2 regions of the Corynebacterium freiburgense genome follow, and region 1 is predicted to be linked to the other one. Evidence: riboswitches for the same ligand, from Rfam matches in the RefSeq annotation. Region 1 holds a riboswitch; the other holds the start of a gene.
What was found. Region 1 has a riboswitch for cobalamin ahead of CFREI_RS10165 (energy-coupling factor ABC transporter permease). Riboswitches for the same ligand answer to the same signal wherever they lie in the genome.
Positions count from the first base shown of each region.

Region 2: it holds a riboswitch for cobalamin, as region 1 does, so the genes downstream of both, CFREI_RS05405 (FecCD family ABC transporter permease) here and CFREI_RS10165 (energy-coupling factor ABC transporter permease) in region 1, are expected to answer to the same signal.

Region 1 is NZ_CP047355.1:2,259,734-2,268,835, forward strand. Features, by position in the region: gene CFREI_RS10150 (energy-coupling factor ABC transporter ATP-binding protein) at 1-122, opposite strand, end outside; gene cbiQ (cobalt ECF transporter T component CbiQ) at 145-891, opposite strand; gene CFREI_RS10160 (energy-coupling factor ABC transporter substrate-binding protein) at 888-1,220, opposite strand; gene CFREI_RS10165 (energy-coupling factor ABC transporter permease) at 1,223-1,939, opposite strand; cobalamin riboswitch at 1,984-2,175, opposite strand; gene rpsT (30S ribosomal protein S20) at 2,607-2,870, shown strand; gene CFREI_RS10175 (hypothetical protein) at 3,133-4,515, shown strand; gene holA (DNA polymerase III subunit delta) at 4,519-5,475, opposite strand; gene CFREI_RS10185 (TspO/MBR family protein) at 5,485-6,309, opposite strand; gene CFREI_RS10190 (hypothetical protein) at 6,661-7,248, shown strand; gene CFREI_RS10195 (hypothetical protein) at 7,277-8,698, shown strand; gene CFREI_RS10200 (ComEC/Rec2 family competence protein) at 8,710-9,102, opposite strand, start outside.
Region 2 is NZ_CP047355.1:1,187,349-1,196,450, forward strand. Features, by position in the region: gene CFREI_RS05380 (NAD(P)-dependent alcohol dehydrogenase) at 1-618, shown strand, start outside; gene CFREI_RS05385 (DUF1963 domain-containing protein) at 706-1,587, shown strand; gene CFREI_RS05390 (DUF1963 domain-containing protein) at 1,606-2,394, shown strand; gene CFREI_RS05395 (RtcB family protein) at 2,478-3,692, opposite strand; gene CFREI_RS05400 (hypothetical protein) at 5,010-5,330, opposite strand; cobalamin riboswitch at 5,392-5,580, shown strand; gene CFREI_RS05405 (FecCD family ABC transporter permease) at 5,650-6,687, shown strand; gene CFREI_RS05410 (ABC transporter ATP-binding protein) at 6,687-7,448, shown strand; gene CFREI_RS05415 (ABC transporter substrate-binding protein) at 7,462-8,550, shown strand; gene CFREI_RS05420 (helix-turn-helix domain-containing protein) at 8,590-9,102, shown strand, end outside.

The DNA of each region.
Region 1 (9,102 bases):
CCAAGTAGAACAATTCTGTCGCCTGGTGAAATTTCAAGTGAAACGCCCTCAAAAATCGGCGGGCTATCATCATGCGCAAAATGTACATCACATAACTGCACAATTGGCTGTTTTGTATCCATAGATCAAGCTCTGCAAGTAAAATTAGATAATCTGCATGGGGAGGTAAAGACAAATAACCCCAATTGATATTAGAAAAACGAATATTGCTCCGACTCTTGACCACCGAGCGGGAGTATCATGCGAATTTCCCACGAGGTGCATTGTCTCAATATCACCCCGCAAAGATACCCCTTCACCAAGTCTTTGAGCATGTGTGAAGGCCACGATAAATAATGCAGCGATAAGTCCCGCAACCGAACGAATCCAACGAGACAAATTTGTATGCCCAAGCCGCGCCGCTTGAGCATCCCACATTATTCGCGCTGTAGTGAAAAGTGTTGATGTCATTCGATAGGTAAGCGACATTACATGCACAATCGAACTCGGCACACCAATATGACCGAGCCAACTTAATAACTGAGCCATTGGAGTGGTGACGGCAAAAATCATAGTCGAACTCATTGCAATCACAGACCTAGACAAAACGATGAACGCTTTCGTCGGGCCATCGTCGATAAAGACGATTCCGTTGTTTGTAATTGCAAATATCAATGGACCAACCCCCATTGCAATGAAAAGAGTAGGCGCAGCCACAAGGGTTCCATATAGCCGCCAAGGCACGCGTGCGCGCCAAGCGCACACCAGTATAATTAAGGCGAATAATGGAAGTGCAGGCATTGGTGGCAATGCAATCACGCACAGCGTGATCCCCAGCAATAATATTGCTTTTTCCGCAACACTAACTAATGCCCACTGGCTGCGCGCAGCGGCAAGCTCGAGTGCATTCACTTGGAGGAAGTGGTGTTTGTACTACCGTCCTTATGCTCATTTTGCGCTTTGCTGCGGCCACGGAAATTGCCCAATGCGAACCCCAAAACACCAGCTCCTAACGCAGATTGAAGCGCAAATAAACCCGATTCGACTTCTCCTGGTAATTCACCGACCAAAGGCTGGAACCAAGGTTCGTAACCTGGATTCTGCTCAGCAATAATACCTTCCGCAGCAGCATCGGTACCACCAAATTGTTCTTCCGCAGTCGGATCACCTAAATGAAAAAACATCGGAAAGGCAGCAATAATAATGGCTAATCCAACAAGACCCCATGTTTTTGTCTTCATCACTAAGATACCCCTTCTTTCGCATTCGCTTTCAGCTCGCCATTTACATTATCTTTGAGCCCCGCACCACTGAATACGCCAAGTATCCGCAATTCCTTTGCTGCGATAACCCGCAAACTGCGAAATACAAGCACAGTCACAATACCTTCGACAATTGCCAAAGGGATTTGAGTCGGTGCATAAAGTGCCATAAATGTAGTTGCCGCATGTCCGAAACCAGCCGCGTGATGTGCTGCCGCCAATTGCAAAGCAGTCACGATATAAGTGGACAAATCTGCAAAAAAAGCAGCCAGAAAAACCGAAATATCGAGTGAAAGTCCTGCCTTTCGAGAAACTCGCCACAAGCCGTACCCAACCCAAGGGCCCACTATTGCCATTGAAAAGACATTTGCCCCGAGCGTTGTAATACCCCCATGTGCCAGCAATAGCGCTTGAAAAAGTAAGACTATTGTTCCAAGCAATGCCATAACGGGCGGCCTAAAAAGCACAGCACCAAGTCCTGTACCAGTTGGGTGCGATGACGAGCCAGTTACCGAAGGGATTTTCAATGCACTCAATACAAAGGTAAATGCCCCAGCTGCCCCCAAAAGCAAACCCGTTTCGGGTTGACGTTTTATCTGCTTATTCATAGCAAGTGCACCATGAATAACAAATGGTGCTGAAGCAACTCCCCATGCTATTGCATGAGAAGCAGGAAGAAAGCCTTCCGCAATATGCATAATAATGCTCTTTCTGTCACGTGGTCAGCCGCCTCGCAGACCAATACCTGTGCAATGTTGCAGCCGGTCTCCTGGCTTCGCTTTGTTACCGTCTGCTACTACACACGCCTTCCCACGTTTGACGCAGTGGCAAAAGAACACCAGGTTCTGAGTAACAAACAACAAAACATACAGTGGCGAGGGCCGCTGCTGGATTCTCACCAGCATTCCCGAGCACTGCAACACCCCCAACCTAGCACGTTTAGCTGTATATAAAAACAAGGTATTAAGTCAAAATGCTGCCACGAAACTCCATCCGAGTTCATCCTCTCGTCTGTTGAATCATAAACACCAGTGCAGTTTTCCCTATAGGACCTCCTCCTCAGCTCCTTTTGAAATGTGCTGTTGGAAAATACGTACCGTTCCAGCACTAAAGCATCAGGAAAAGCATCCTTATTGCGCAGCATTCAGAAGGATCTCTAAGCAGTTTTGCTCGCAACAATTTCCCATGTGGGTTTGGCATCACGGCGTATTGCTTGCTACACTCCCTGTGTTCTTCACTTTGTAGGTGCAAGTGTTTAGGCGGGCAGGACCTTGGGTCCGCCTATGAATAACTTGCAAAAAGCATAATGCCAGGAAACGCCTACAGAGTGGTGTTTCATCCCTATTATATTTAAGAGGTATTTTCGTGGCTAATATTAAGTCCCAAATGAAGCGCATTCGCACCAACGAAAAGCGCCGCGTACGCAACCAGGCTATCCGCTCTGCCGTTCGTACTGAGATTCGTAAGTTCCGCGAGATTGTTGAATCTGGCGACAAGGCAGCTGCAGAGACCCAGCTTCGTATCGCTTCCCGGGCCCTGGATAAGTCAGTAACCAAGGGCGTATTCCACCGCAATAATGCGGCCAATAAGAAATCTTCTATGGCTCGCGCCTTCAATAAGATGGCTTAATTTACAGCCTGGTTTAGGCTGTAGTTCAATACCCGCCAAACAACCATTTCATACCCGCCACCACTGGTAATAGATATGAATGGTTTTGATTGGCGGGTTTTTGCTCTTTCTGCCTCACATGGACTTACGCCCATGTGTGCGAATATTTCCTTTGTGCGCTGCATAAATACTACCCCCACGATAGGTTAACGATGACGTTCTGGATAGCGAAAGTGAGTATGCTAGTAGCCACCTGTGAATTGTAGAAATTCGGTGATTGACCATGCCTTTTTCCGCTTTCCACCGGCGATCTGTAACTTCCATGATCGCCTTATCTACATGCATTGCCGCATTCTGTACTGGTTGCACAATGCCGAATTTTTTGTCGTTTCTAAAAGAAGTGCCAGCGCAGCAACAATCGACGGCGCAACAGCCTACCCCTCACTCGCCTATCCGGGCTGCTCAGTCTGAGCCAAATGCGAATAAAAATGTGGCTGCTTTATTGGACCCTCAGCAACCAGATCGCCCTATAAACCGTCAGGTTTCTAACCTCTGGCTGGCCCCAAACGATAACTCTGAATATCTCACGCCGGCTTTCGAACGTGGAAATCACAGGAAGGAGTTCACAGGTGCCCATGTCGAGTTTATTGGTGCCTCTAACGATTTACTTTCGTTTATGGTGAATATCGACGATTCACTCAATTTCTATGACGCAAATACATTCGACCAGCTTGAGAGCTTTCCTGCCCGAGGTTGCACCGAAGTTACATTTAGTAGTTTGACCTATTGCGCAAACCCGGAGCTTGAGGAAATTACGGTATTTGATACACACTTCCGGGAAGTACATGGCACTATTCCATTCCCAGGGAATATTGCAAATATTCGACTGTTAGGTTCGATTGAAAACCTCGACCTGGTACAGATAGAAACCACAGATCAGCAAGATATTATTGTTGCTATTGCCGATTTCCATACAGTTCGTTGGGAAGCAAAGATCCCACCTGAATCTCATTGTGGTTTGACTGCACAAAATACAACGGTGATTTGCAGCGAGCAGGATGGGGATACATATCGGCTAAGTTTTATTAATGCATTTTCTGGCTCCACTTTTCATACCACCGAAACGAAAGGAAAAGCACTTACCGCCTCCCATGGCTGGGTTGAGAAAACCGATGATAAACTCCGCTATCTAGGCACCGATGGTGCAGAATACACGCACACAACAGACCCAAGTTCAATTGTTGGTGATGTGTTTCCTTGGAATACACCACTCCACACTGGTGATTCTTCGCCCCAACCTCCAAATGAATTGGGTTTTATGGTAGAAAAGCCGCTCTTGCTTTTCGACGCCGCACACGTCCCAGTTTTACGTCAGATTGGAAATGGTTCCACGCCACGGGTCTTCTCACGACCAAATTCCTCGACCCCGGTATTTACCCTATATGGCGGTGAACGAGTAGCTTCGCTAGCGACCAATGGGCACCTCGTACTGGCGGAATCTGAAGATTCGTACTTCCTTAAAGATTTAGAGGCATTTAAAGAGCTTTATAGTTCGCCGAAGGACATTAATACCGAACTCACTATTAATCGAGGTTGGTTTGCAGTAAAACAACAGGTAGATGCATCTACGCAGAAAGTAACTGTGGTCGTCCCGGTTCCGGAATAACCATTACTTTGCCGCGAGCTCGGCGATTTCCCGGACCGCTTTTTCGATTGCATATTCGGCGCTAACCGATTGCCCTTTTACTGCTGCATCCAGCTCGCCCATAATAATTACTGCCTTTGACACAGCATCACCAGACCACCGCCGAGCGATCTTCGCAGTTTTGTCCACTTTCCATGGTGGCATCCCGACCACACTCGCCAATTGGTTTGCATTTATTTGCCGCGTTGAATACAGACGCGCAATCGCACCGACATTGCTCGACAGTGCGGCGGCAAGCATAACTGGGCTCATTCCAAGCTGTAGCGCCCGCCGAGTTGAAGCCACTGCCTTTGCTAGCTGACCAGTACACGCAAGGTCAGCTATATCGAATCCGCTGACTTCTGCCACCCCGGCATAATATTCGCGCACCTTTTCTAATGTGACATTGCCACCCGTATCGGCCACCAACTGGCTTATTGCGGAGGCAAGCTCACGCAGATCACTGCCGACGCCCTCTAAAACAGCATGCACAACATCCGCTGTGACGCGAACATTGTGCCGCCGAAATTCCGAAGTAACAAAACCTGGTCGCTCACTAGGTTTTAACGGAGTTACCTCATGGACTTTTGAAACCTGCCGGAATTTTTTCACCATTGCTTTCGTTCGTCCGCCACCGGAATGCACAATAATCAGGTAGATTCCTGGGGCCGGATTGGAGGCGGCGTCGAGAAGCAACTGGGACGGCTCTTTCCCGGCCTCATCGGTTTTCGCAGCTACCACAATACGGTCCTCCGCAAAAAGCGAAGGGCTGAGCAATTCCGCAAGCTCTGGTACACCGATATCGCCTGCTCGAACAATAGAAACCGGGACTTCCCCGCCGATCTGTGCGCGAATATGTGCGATGAGTTCGCTACGGACACGTTCGGCGAGAAAAGGCTCGTCACCCAAAATAAGATGCACCGGGGAAATCACAGCAACCATAGTAGAGGTCTACATACGCGCGCGCCGCTGAAGCACACCGACATACACCAAATTAGCGATCAAAATCGCCAAAGCGACAGAGATAACACTAATGATTATGGGGAAATCCGAAGGATTTTCCGTACCCCCAATATGCCGCATAAAAATGCCAAATGCCGCCCAAACGAGCACCAACGCATAGCCAATATCACGGAGATATATTGAGTTCCAAACACCAATAGAAAATCCGATAAGTAGCGCAGCAGCAAACCAAAATGGTTGATTGATATAAAATTCCTTCCAGCCAATGCTTACAAGCCAAGCATTGGTGTTTGCTACCATCGCTACCGTAATCCAGCCAAAATAAACCATAAATGGAACGACTATACAAATATAATCCCATGCTGTGCGTTCTGAAAAAGTCAGCTGGTGCACTTTACGAACAATCATTGAAAGGACAATAAACAATCCTACAATTAGCAAAAGTGAAGCGTCAATAACTCTATAATGCCATGCAAAAATCCAACCTACATTTAGCAGACAAGAGGCAATAAACAGCACTCCAATACGATTATAAATCTGCTCGTCAACACATGATTTAGCTCGCTGTCGAATCACCGAAAACTGATAGACCGAATAAACGGCGAGCAAGGTATAAATTACGCCCCAAATAGAAAAAGTAAAACCAGCAGGCGTAAAAAGGCTCGGATATCTACTTGAAATTTCGCCGGTGGTAAAACCGCCGATTCGGAATGTATTAGCAAATGTATTGATACCGATGGTCACAACCAGTGCAATCACAGAAAGCCACTTCGTTGCACGATCTTCCCAAAAGCGGACAGTTGAATCCGACATTGATATCACGATCCCCTCCTAACATATCTGGGGCACGAAACACCCGATGGGGCGCAACGACAAGACCCAAAACCAGAATATCGCATTTTACTTACTTTTGGGTGGCGCGGCGCGTTTTCGCGTTAATATTAATTTATTTTCATGAAGCGGTAATTTAGCTATCTTTTTGTTTAACCACCTGGACACTGATCAACGTTAATCCTAAAAGAACAGATGATATAGGGCACTGCTATAGAACCTTGAAAGGATATAACCAAAGGCTATAATAGCTCCTGTACTGCACGACCAGCTCTTTTATATAACAGCGCGACCGAAAACCGTTACCCTACCCACAGGACAGGTTTCCAAATAATGACTACGCAGCTACCCCATCCCCGATTTCAACGTCACATTTACCGTATTCTCATCGCAATTATTTTGGCTCTAGGAATAACAAGTATTGCCGCAACAAACTTATACGGAGCCAGCATCCCTATTGCCGAAGCAAATAACAAAATTGAGCTAGAAAGCAATGAGTGCAGCCATGTGACACAGAACAACATGGTGTACTGCGGAAACCCAGATAAGCCCGAAATTCAAGCGATTGATATCCATTCCGGGCAAACACTACACACGTACCCCGTGCCCCAAAGCAGAGCAACGGTAATGTACCTTGGCAACCTTGAAGAAGCAGACATCATATTAATCGAGGAAGACACTGGTAAAGACGGATTCTCATGGTTAGCTGCTGCACACAACGGTGAGTACGTATGGAAAAACAACGTGGAGAAGAATCTACATTGTGGTTTTACCACAAAAGACGCCACCATTATTTGCACAGAATTTAAAGATCCCGGCATGGTCTCTGAAGAAAGCGTTTCAACCAAGGTAACTACAATAAATGCTCACAATGGGGAGGTTACAAATGTTCGAGAAGTATTCTACGATGTAGAAAACTAACGTTTGCTCCACTAGAAAGTACAGCCCAGTGAATAAAGAGCAGCATCAAACCCCACCTCAAGATGATTTCCGAGGCATTGCAATAGTGAGTTTGACACTGGGCTTACTAACACACCTTATTGCTTTATGCCTAGCGATCGCATTTTATGTACTACCGGTAACGAAAATGTTCACCGCCTTATTGCCGGAAATTAGTATCTCAACCTCCGACACAACCCCCTTATCCTCCTCGCCCACATCCACACTCACTCCAGTACCAGAAGTGCCGCGGATACCCATAACAGACCGGAACCCTGATTTTCGGGCAAAGCCAAATACCAACAAATTATTTCTACATAATGACTACAAAACAGGATATAAGATATTTGAAGTTAAAGGAGATAATCCTGCATTCTTGGGCACTGACGTCCACCAAGAAACCCTGATTGTAAATAAAGACAATACGCTTCTTGAAGGGATTAGCGCAGTAGACGGCAAAACACGCTATTCCGTACCTGCGAGTTCATGCAGTGAAGTCACGGATAATATGATGGTGCACTGCATTAGCGGCGACGATTCTAAGGCAATACTAACCATTGATGCCAATACTGGAGACGTAGTGTCCAATACCGATTCGGAATTAGAATTTCACTCAGTTGAGGATGCATTTTCATTCGGAGACATTGAAATTGTCCACGTCCACGCTGAACAAAAAGATTCTGGAGTTTCTGATTTTGCAGTTGCAGTGCAAAACAACCAGAGGATTTGGCAAGCCGGACCTTTTAAAGCGACTTCTTGTGGCGTTATCTACGAAAACGCCATTTTCGGCTGTACGGGAATAACACAGGGCGGAAAAACGAATTCGACAAATCTATATAATGCACAAACTGGGGAGGCTACGATTTTGTTTAATCCTGGATCTCTGAGCTCTCTACTTGCGGACGGATGGTTTATCTATTCAGGAAATTCAGATTTCCGCTTAGAATATTTCCATAACCAAAGCAGCTTAACGACTTCGGAGCCTCTTATCGATCAAATACTCCCCTCGAATAGCAATCTCGCGGGCAATAACGAAACCGCTCTTTCGTACCATATAGAACCGTATCTCCAATTGGCGAAAAACGAATATATAGTTGTAAATTCGGAAGGTGAAATTAAGTTCCACAATAATTTAAAGGATCTTTACACATTTTATCGACTAAACGAAAATATACCCGCATTTACCACTAAACCAAATGAAAATATAGCCACCGTATCTCAAAATGGTGAACTAGTGCTTAAGTTTAAGTCTGATTCCAAACAGTTGACTTTACTGGACACCACAAATGGAAAAGATCTCTTTACAATCCCAAACCTGAAACGCGAAATTAAAATTGTCAATGGAACACTTGTTGTAACGCCGGATGGGCAGGATACCAAGGAAAACAAAGTAATTCGCATATACATTCCAATTCACCCCTTGGGTAATTAGGTCGCACATAACTAAAACCGGCCGTCCGCAGCGCGCTGCGTACCGTCTTCTAAAACGAAAACCTCCCCATCCCGATTGGGAAATAACACCGGTATTCCGCGCCGAGTAATCGTTGGCCGCACTTTTCGACGCCCCTCAGCATCAAGCACCACAACCACCTGCGTCCCCTCTGGCGGTTCATACTCATCCACGATCTTCTGTTCTACAACCACATTAAGACAATTGAGCGGCACCTCAGCGGGACGTCGAAAAGCACTAGCCGAGGGGAAATACCAAAGAGCAACAATACTTAGAAATGCTCCAACAATGTGTTTTCCAAACCCGCGATAGAATCCGTATGCGATCCACAAGCAACCGCAGAGAATCCACATAGAAGGAGCATAAATCTCCGGACCCACAAATGT
Region 2 (9,102 bases), 1.1 Mb from region 1:
CGCATTCCGGATGAGTTGGATTTTGATAAGGCTGCGCCATTGTTATGTGCTGGAATTACAACGTATTCTCCGATTGCACGATGGAAGGTAACGCCGGAATCAAAGGTCGCTGTACTGGGCCTTGGTGGTCTAGGTCATATGGGCGTTCAGATCGCAGCAGCTTTGGGTGCAGAGGTGACGGTGTTGTCACGCTCATTGGCAAAAGCTGAATCCGCAGCCAAACTTGGTGCAAAGCGGACACTAGCAACAACAGCAGAGGGATTTTTTAATGAACACCGCGGTGAATTTGATCTGATTATTAATACGGTGAGTGCCAATATTGATGTTGATCGTTATTTGCGGCTTTTAAAGCCACATGGCGTAATGGCAGTTGTGGGGTTACCGCCAGAGCGCCAAAAGCTTTCCTTTGGCAGTCTGATTATGGGTGGAAAAGTACTCACAGGCTCAAATATTGGCGGTATCAGAGAAACCCAGGAAATGCTTGATTTTTGCGCTAAACATGGCATCGGTGCTGTTATTGAGAAAATTGGTGTGCATGAAGTTGATGCAGCATATGATCGGGTAGTAGCCGGTGATGTGCAATTCCGATTTGTTATCGACACTGCAACATTCGAATAAGCGTTAGGAACGCCCCACCGGTAGCAAATATTCTACTTTTGGGGGTGGTGTGGGGCTAGGGCTTTATAGCCTCGTAGACTACGAACCGTGTTTGAAAGCATTGAAGAACTTAAAAAAGCTCTGCAAGACCCGGAATTCGATGTACTGCATCGGTTGATTGATGAGATTGCTCAAATAGCCCGACCATGTGCAGTCTTTCGGCCAGCCTATGTAGACTCTTCAGATCCGACAATTCCATTAGGTGCCAGCCGGATTGGGGGAAATCCAGATATTCCCAAAGGGTTCATTTGGCCACTAAATTCCTCAGGCACTCCACTTTCTTTTTTCCTGCAAATAAATCTTGCTGATATACAAGGATTGCAAATAGACAGTCTCCCAGAAAGTGATCCTTTACGGTTACTCCCCACAACAGGTTTGTTATTGCTCTTTGTAGGCTCAGATTCTTCAGCGCTTAACATGCCTCATCGACTTATTCTCATTCCAGAAGGTGCATCACTGGAGCGAACGCAACCTCCACTAGAAGCAGCCATTCCCTCATTCATTGAAGAGTTTGGAAAGAACTCTCCGCTAAACAATGGGGTACCGCTAATAGCTGAAATTGGCTGGGACATCCCTCATTGGAGTAGCGAAATCTATGATCAAATCTTTGAAAAATACGAAGACCTAGATGAATATGACGAGATCCTAGATACCTACGAAGAATTCGATGAGGCTTTTGGGGCAATTAACGAATTTATACGTATTGGCGGATGGCATGCGGGTATTGGGCAGTATCCTGCCGAAGATGCCGTTAAGTATGCACAACATGATGGTGCCGGATCGGATATTAGCCAATGGAAAAACTTGCTTTTGGTAAATAGCTACGACGAGTTTCATTTGTGCTTCTGGGATGCTGGCTATTTGCAACTTTTAGCTCATAACAATGACGCTGAGTTCCGACATACCTATCTTGGGGTTGAAACAAGCTAGCAAAGGTATTTATTCTCCATGTTTGCAACAAAACAAGCTCTCATTAGCGCACTTAAGCAATTGAATAATGGCGTTTTACTGCCCTATATCAATGATCTGAGTGGGTTTATAAAACCTTGCATTTGGTACACGCCTGTTATGGATGAAGATATCCAGACGCCGCCTCGGTCCAGCAAGTTCGCCGGTGTGCCTGATATTTGGCGCGGATTTGCATGGCCAAAAGATTCTCGTGGTGAATCGTTATCTTTTATTGCGCAAATTTCAATGGAAGACTGGTCGAAACACGTATTTAGGCAATGGGATTTAGTAGCACCAAACTCAAGCCATATTTTGATTTTTACTGGGGACGATGAACACGCCAGAAATATTGAGCATCAAGTAGTTTGTGTGCCAGCAAGTGAAGATGTAAAACCTGCCACGTTGCCCTACGAACCAGATCTTCTTACGTTCGAAGAAGGTGTACCAATTATTCCGCATTTCGGTTTTGATTTGCCAACAAGTTCACTGGATGCGGTGAATACTCTTTTTGCCAAAGATAATGCAGCCTATGAGGCATATAGTGATTTTCAGCAATCGCTAGCCCCAAAAAACATTATCGCAAGAGTTGGCGGAAACCTGGATTTTTGGATCCATAATCCAGCGGCCGATATTGATCCGGAAGCCCCAGAAAACTGGGAACACGTATTCTCTCTTTATTCAAATGAGCAGCTAGATATTGAAATTTGGGATCGTGGCACGTTTATGGTTCTAACCGATACCACGAAACCAGAATTATCTAGAACGTATGCTTCAATTGAGAGCCTTTAGATGGGGAATACTTAAACCACAGCTTGGGTCTTGGGTGGCGCGGACGTCGGTAAGCAATATCTACGCCCGCACCACAGTGACACTTAAGTTCCCTTCACATTCATAACCTGGCGAAGCTTGTGCTTAATCTCCACCAATTCTTCGGAATCGGCCATGACCTGGTCAATATCCTTGTATGCGTCAGGAATTTCATCAACCCAAGCTTCGCCTGGGCGATACACAATGCCCTCCATACGGTTGGCAAGATCGTCCACAGTAAAGCGGCGCCGAGCCTCACTGCGAGAGTAACGACGCCCCGCCCCATGCGGTGCTGAATTAAGTGCAGGGGCAAATCCTTTCCCCTCAACAACATATGATGCCGTACCCATTGATCCTGGAATAAGCGCCTTTGTGCCTTTATCTGCACGGATTGCGCCTTTCCGAGTTAACCAAACATTTTTGCCAAAGTGCTGTTCCTTCACCGTGTAGTTATGGTGGCAGTTAATGCGTTCGATTTCCTCAACTGGTGTGCCCATAAATGCGGACAAGCAGCGAGAAAAACGGTCCATCATCTCTTCACGATTTAAAAACGCAAAGTGCTGTGCCCAATGAAGATCCCGAATATAGGCATCAAATTCTGGCGTTCCCTCAACGAAATACGCGAGATCGGCATTTGGAATTGGAATCCACCATTTTACCATTTGTTTCTGCGCAATCTCAATATGCTTGCGGGCAATCTTATTGCCAACACCACGGGAACCAGAATGTAGAAACATCCACACTGCGTCGGTTTCATCGAGACATAATTCAATGAAGTGATTACCGCCACCTAAGGAGCCAAGCTGCTGGCGCCATTTAGGTGAGTGGGATAAATCAACATTGTTTTCTTTGGCAAGGGCATCGAGCTCACGGCAGCGTTCATCCGCAGAAGGCTCCAATTGCCAGTGATTGTAATTACCTGGCGAAAGCGGAATCGAACGTTCAATTGCATTGCGGAGTTTGATCAGATCCTTGTTTTCCAAATCAGCAGCCGTAAATTGTGTTCGCACACCGATCATTCCGCAACCGATATCCACACCAACCGCAGCTGGAATCACTGCACCTTCAGTGCCAAATACTGTGCCCACCGAGGAACCTAAACCAGTATGAGCATCGGGCATGAGTGCAACGTGAGGATACACAAATGGGAGTTTCGCGGTGGCTCGTGCCTGTTCAACAGTAGAATCTTCCACCTCAGAGGCGAAAACATGAACCTTCGGATTATGCTTGGCAATTTCCGCAATGCGGGACGCGGGATTAGCGCGTCGGTTTCGAGCCATGGGTTTCCCCTGTCCTTTCAAAACAAAACGGAGGCGGGGGAGGCGCAGGTTTCTCACAAAAAACCGCCCCCGCCAGAAAACTGACTGTGAGGCGTCCTGCGGCTTTGAGCTCGTAAAGTCTGTGCTAATTCAAAACAAGCACGCAGGACAGGTGAATACGTTCATCACTGCGTTGTCGCAGCGAATTGGGATTACGCAACATTTACCCTGTCCTTTCTTGTGCAAGTATTTTTCACTGACCGAAATCATTCCTATCAGACCAACAATGCGGCCTACAAGAATGTTTATGTCGTAGTGATCATAATGAGTGCTTGAAAATGCAGTGGCAAAAAGCTTTCTGAACAGGTATTTTCCGGAAGCGTTCGTAGCGGAAATTCTAACCCAAATTTGGGGGTGGAAACTGAACTCGCCCCCGAAAAATTAGGCGGGTTTCCTGCTCTAGGCTGCTTGGGAGTGGTGTTGGTTTTAGAGCGCTGCGGTTTAAGCTGTGGGCTGGAACTGTGGGCTGGAACTGTGGGCTGGAACTGTGGGCTGGGACTGTGGGCTGGGAGCATTGGGGCAGGCGTGGAAGGTCTTGGGGAAGACTTTAGGAAAGTCTGGAACAAGCATGGGAAGGCCTAGACTGGCCTGGGAAAGGTTCAGGCCGGCAGATTTGTGTTGTGGACTCCTGGTCTTGTGGTGCGAGCTGGGAAAATGTTCTGGTGGGTTGTGGATGATGTGAAATCTGCCTGGTTTTCGGGGCGGGTTGGCTGGAAATCCAGGGTTTCCCGAGCCTTCGAGCCGCTTTCCCGGGTGTTTAATAGGCGCGCCCTATCAAACTAGTGATGTTTTCATGCTGACTGTCGCAGATTCCATAAAATCGCCTGAAAAAATGGAATTTGTGACAGCAACCAACATTGCGCACAATCGTTGAACTGGGGTTTGTCGCAGATTCCATAAAAACAGCGAAAAAAATGGAATCTGTGACAGGTTCCCTACCTATCGTGTCACAAATTCCATAAAAACAGCCGAAAAAATGGAATCTGTGACAACACGCCCAACCAGCACCCAAGAAGGACCAACCAGCACCCGAAAGGACCGACCAGCACCCGAAAAGACCAACCAGCTTTCATCCAGAGCCAAGCAAATCCCAGGTCACCGAACGTACACAACCAAATCCCAACCCCAATAACCCCACGGGCCTCACATAGAAAACCCACCTAGAGAAAACCCACATAGAGAACCAGTCGCAAAGCCCACAAAAACTCCCCACATTGAAAAGCCCGTCAAAGAACTCAATAAACGGGGGAGCAGTTCAAAACCGATCAGTATGAATGATCAGTATGTATCTGAAAGCGCGTATGCAGCGCCAGCAACACCGGCAGTGACAGTAAGTACTGCCGGCCATGCGCCAATTTTCTTCGCTAGGGGGTGTGAAAGGCCGAACGCAGATACGTATGCGGTGGTGAGGCCGAGTGCGAGTGGAAGTCCCCCTTTTGCATACCAACTACGGGCTGCCCAAATGCCAGCGGCACCAAGGATCACGCCACCGATTGGGCGAACTCCAGTTTCACGGGCGGTTAACCAGCCGCCGATGAGGCCAGTTGCAACGACAGCGGATGTTTGAACTTCGGAAGCATTTTTGAAGGCTGTATTCATGCTTATAAAGCTACCTTGAATTGCTAAATTTTGGGTTTTTGAACTTTTGCTGGGTTACAATTCAAACTGTCAGTGAGCCGGTCAAGGGAATTTCGGTGAAAGTCCGAAACTGGCGCGCAGCGGTGATTGGGTACTACCCCCAAGGTGTGCAAATATGCGCACATGCCACTGGTCGGATACGGCTGGGAAGGTGCTTGGGGGTTGGGATGATCCAACGAGTCCGAAAACCTGCCGGCTCATCGCTGAGTTTTGCTATTTCCGCGTCCGAGATAGCAGGGCATTGTAGAAGGAGTTTTTGGCCGACGTGTCGTTATCGGGTGTGGGCCGAAGGTTGGCAACACCAGCATTATTTGTGCTGCTCATTGCAATTATAGCTGTGAGTTTTGTGATCTCATTAACCTTCGGTTCGGTTGATTATTCTCGCGCTCAGGTGTGGGAGGTAGTGCAGGCTCATCTTCAGGGAGGCAATGGGCCAGATCAAGCAATTGACTCAATTGTTTGGGAATTACGTGCCCCCAGAGGGCTGCTGGCACTTATCGTAGGAGCAGGGCTGGCACTCGCCGGCGTAGCAATGCAAACGCTTGTGCGAAATCCTCTTGCTGATCCATATCTGCTCGGCGTATCTGCAGGTGCCAGCGTTGGTGCTACCGCAGTTCTGACATTCGGCGTGCTTTCCAGTTTTGGTTTGTACGCGCTTTCGGGAGGCGCATTAATTGGTGCGCTGGTGGCAACCGCGACGGTATACGGGATCACTATGGCTCAGGGTGGACTTACGCCATTACGGTTGATTCTTTCTGGTGTCGTACTTTCATCAGCGTTTTCTGCGCTTGCGAGCTTCTTGGTTTTTAAAGGTCCGGATGCTCGGGCTGCGCAAGGCGTAATGTTTTGGATGCTCGGTTCAGTGGCGGGTGCGCAATGGAACAAACTTTTGCTCCCGCTTATTATTGTGGTCATTGCTGCTGTTGGTTTGATGCTTATTTCAAATCAACTTGACGCCCTTGCGGCTGGACCTGATACTGCGGCTGCGCTTGGCGTTCGAGTAGGCGTTCTGCGTCAAGTGCTGTTTTTTATCCAAGCGTTACTTGTGGGCGCAATGGTTGCCGTTGCCGGAGGCATTGGGTTTGTTGGTTTGGTTATCCCGCATCTTGCTCGCATGATGGTGGGTTCGCTGCATCGCCGACTTTTGCCTATCGCTATGGCAACGGGTGCATTGTTTTTGCTGTGGGTTGATGTAATCGCACGTATTTCCGCTCCACCGCAAGAAATTCCGCTTGGTGTTGTGACCGGTGTATTAGGAGCGCCACTATTCCTGATACTTATGGGCCGCGGCCGCTATCATTTTGGAGGGCAAAACTAATGTTCTCCATAGAAAAAGTAGCTTGCGGCATCGGTCGAACCACCATTGTTCAAAACATCAATTTCCGTGTTGAACAGGGGACAATGACAGCACTTGTTGGAATTAATGGTGCCGGAAAATCAACACTGCTCCGCGGTATTGCAGGTATTGCTAAGCTCCATGCAGGAAAAGTACTTCTCGACGGCGTGGACGTCCATGCAATGCGCCCACGTCAACGTGCCCAGAACATGACGCTTGTTGGGCAAGAAGAATCCCCGCCAGGGGACCTCACTATTGCCGAAATGGTTGCTTTAGGTCGCCTTCCACACCTGAAATCCTGGCAGCTTGGTGGAAAAGCCGAACAGAAAATCATCCACAATGCACTACAACTCGTCGGCCTTGATGAATTAGCCGATCGTTCCTGTGATCAGCTTTCTGGTGGGCAGCGCCGCCGTGCGCTCCTTGCGCGAGGCTTTGCCCAAGGTACCGATTTGATTCTTCTCGATGAACCAACCAATCACCTTGATGTTCACCATCAACTCCACCTATTGAAAGTGTTACGGGAATCAGGGCGAACTATCCTCGCAACGATTCACGACCTCGACCTTGCTGTAGCGCATTTTGACCAAGTTGTTGTGCTACATGAAGGAACGATGCTTGCGGTCGGAACACCAGAGGAGGTTCTCAATACCGAAAACCTCCGCAAAGTATTCGACGTTCGTGCACTTTTAGCGAACCTCCCGGAAGCTACCCGCACCCACCTCATTATTGATTCACTCTAGTCAGGAAGAAACCATGAAAAAATACACCTTGGCGCTTCTTGCAGGCACTGCGCTTGTTCTAGCAAGCTGCGGTGATGCATCAACCACAAATACCAGTGCATCAGCAAGTAGCACAGTGAGCGCAACGCAAACAGGCGATGGAGTCACCGTTGAAAACTGCGGAGAGCAGGTCACCTTTGCCAAAGCCGATAATCTATTCGTCAATGACGGAAACATTATTTCGATTGTTCTTTCAGCAGGTGCGAAAGACAAGATCAAACATGTGAGCTCTGTCCAGCGCGATGCAGATATTCTGAGTGCTAAATACGGCAAAGATGTTATAGACGGCCTCGACGATGTGGCCAAAGAATATCCATCCATTGAAGAGGTAGTAAGTAAACAGCCAGACATCTTTGTAGCTGGTTGGAACTACGGCTTCGATGAGGGTAAAAACCTCACACCAGATGCGCTCAAAGACCAAGGCATTGATTCGTATATTCTTACCGAGTCCTGCCGCCAAGCTGGATCGACCAAACGTGGCATTGTTGACCCTTGGACAGCGGTCTCCACAGATATTGCAAATATCGGGGCAATCACCGGCAATACAGAGACAGCAGAAAAGGTCAATAAAGACCAAGAGACTCGCCTTGACGCTCTCAAGTCTGCACCGCAACCCGATAAAAAGCCTGTAGCTTTTGTGTTTGACTCTGCATCTGACACCATCTTTACATCCGGAAAATTCGGGGCTCCACAAGCCATCATTGAGGCTGCCGGTGGTAAAAACGGTGCCGAAGATGTCGAGGATACCTGGACAAAGGTGGGATGGGAACACCTCACCTCTACAACACCTGATGTATTCGTCTTTGTCGAATATCCAAGTCAAGAGTTTGAAGAAAAGGTAAAAATCCTTAAGGAAAACCCTGTCACAAAAGATCTTCCTGCAGTAAAGGAAAATCGCTTTATTAACCTGCCATACGCCATGTGGACTTCCGGCCCGCTGAATATTGATGCAGCCGAACACGTGCGAAAAGGTATGGAAAAATTCGAGCTGGTACCAAAGTCCGATATTCAACCAGCACTCGAACTACCAGAAACCACCCCTGGATTGGAATACTTCCAATAATTTGGAGCTCACCTAGCGTCAGCCTTTAACGTTGGGAATATGACGTTATCAATCAGTGAAGTGGCGGCGTTTGCGCAGGTAACTGTGCGAACGGTCCGCCACTATCATCATATTGGGCTTATGCCAGAGCCAAAGCGCGATAGTCTTGACCGGCGCGTATACGAACCTGAAGATGCTTTACGTCTCGCAAGAATCCGAACACTTGTTGACAGCGGATTTACACTCCCGGACATTTTGGAAGTTATGCATGAGCACACCATTGATGGTGAGGCTTTTGAGCAAGTCAGGCATCGAGTAGCTCAACGCCTCGATGCAGAACTCGAAGCGATTATAGAGCAGCAACACAACCTTCACGCGATTGAAAATGCAGCCAACATTGGAATATCTCAAAATGTGCAGAAAATAGTCGCGGAAATGGAAAAAATAGTCGACAATCCGCAGGCCGTTGAAATTATTCGCGATATTTGGCATGCAACCAGCGTGTTATTTCCAGAAGAGCTTATGGGTGAGGTCACGGCACAAGAATTAAAATTTCTAAAAAACCAAGAATAC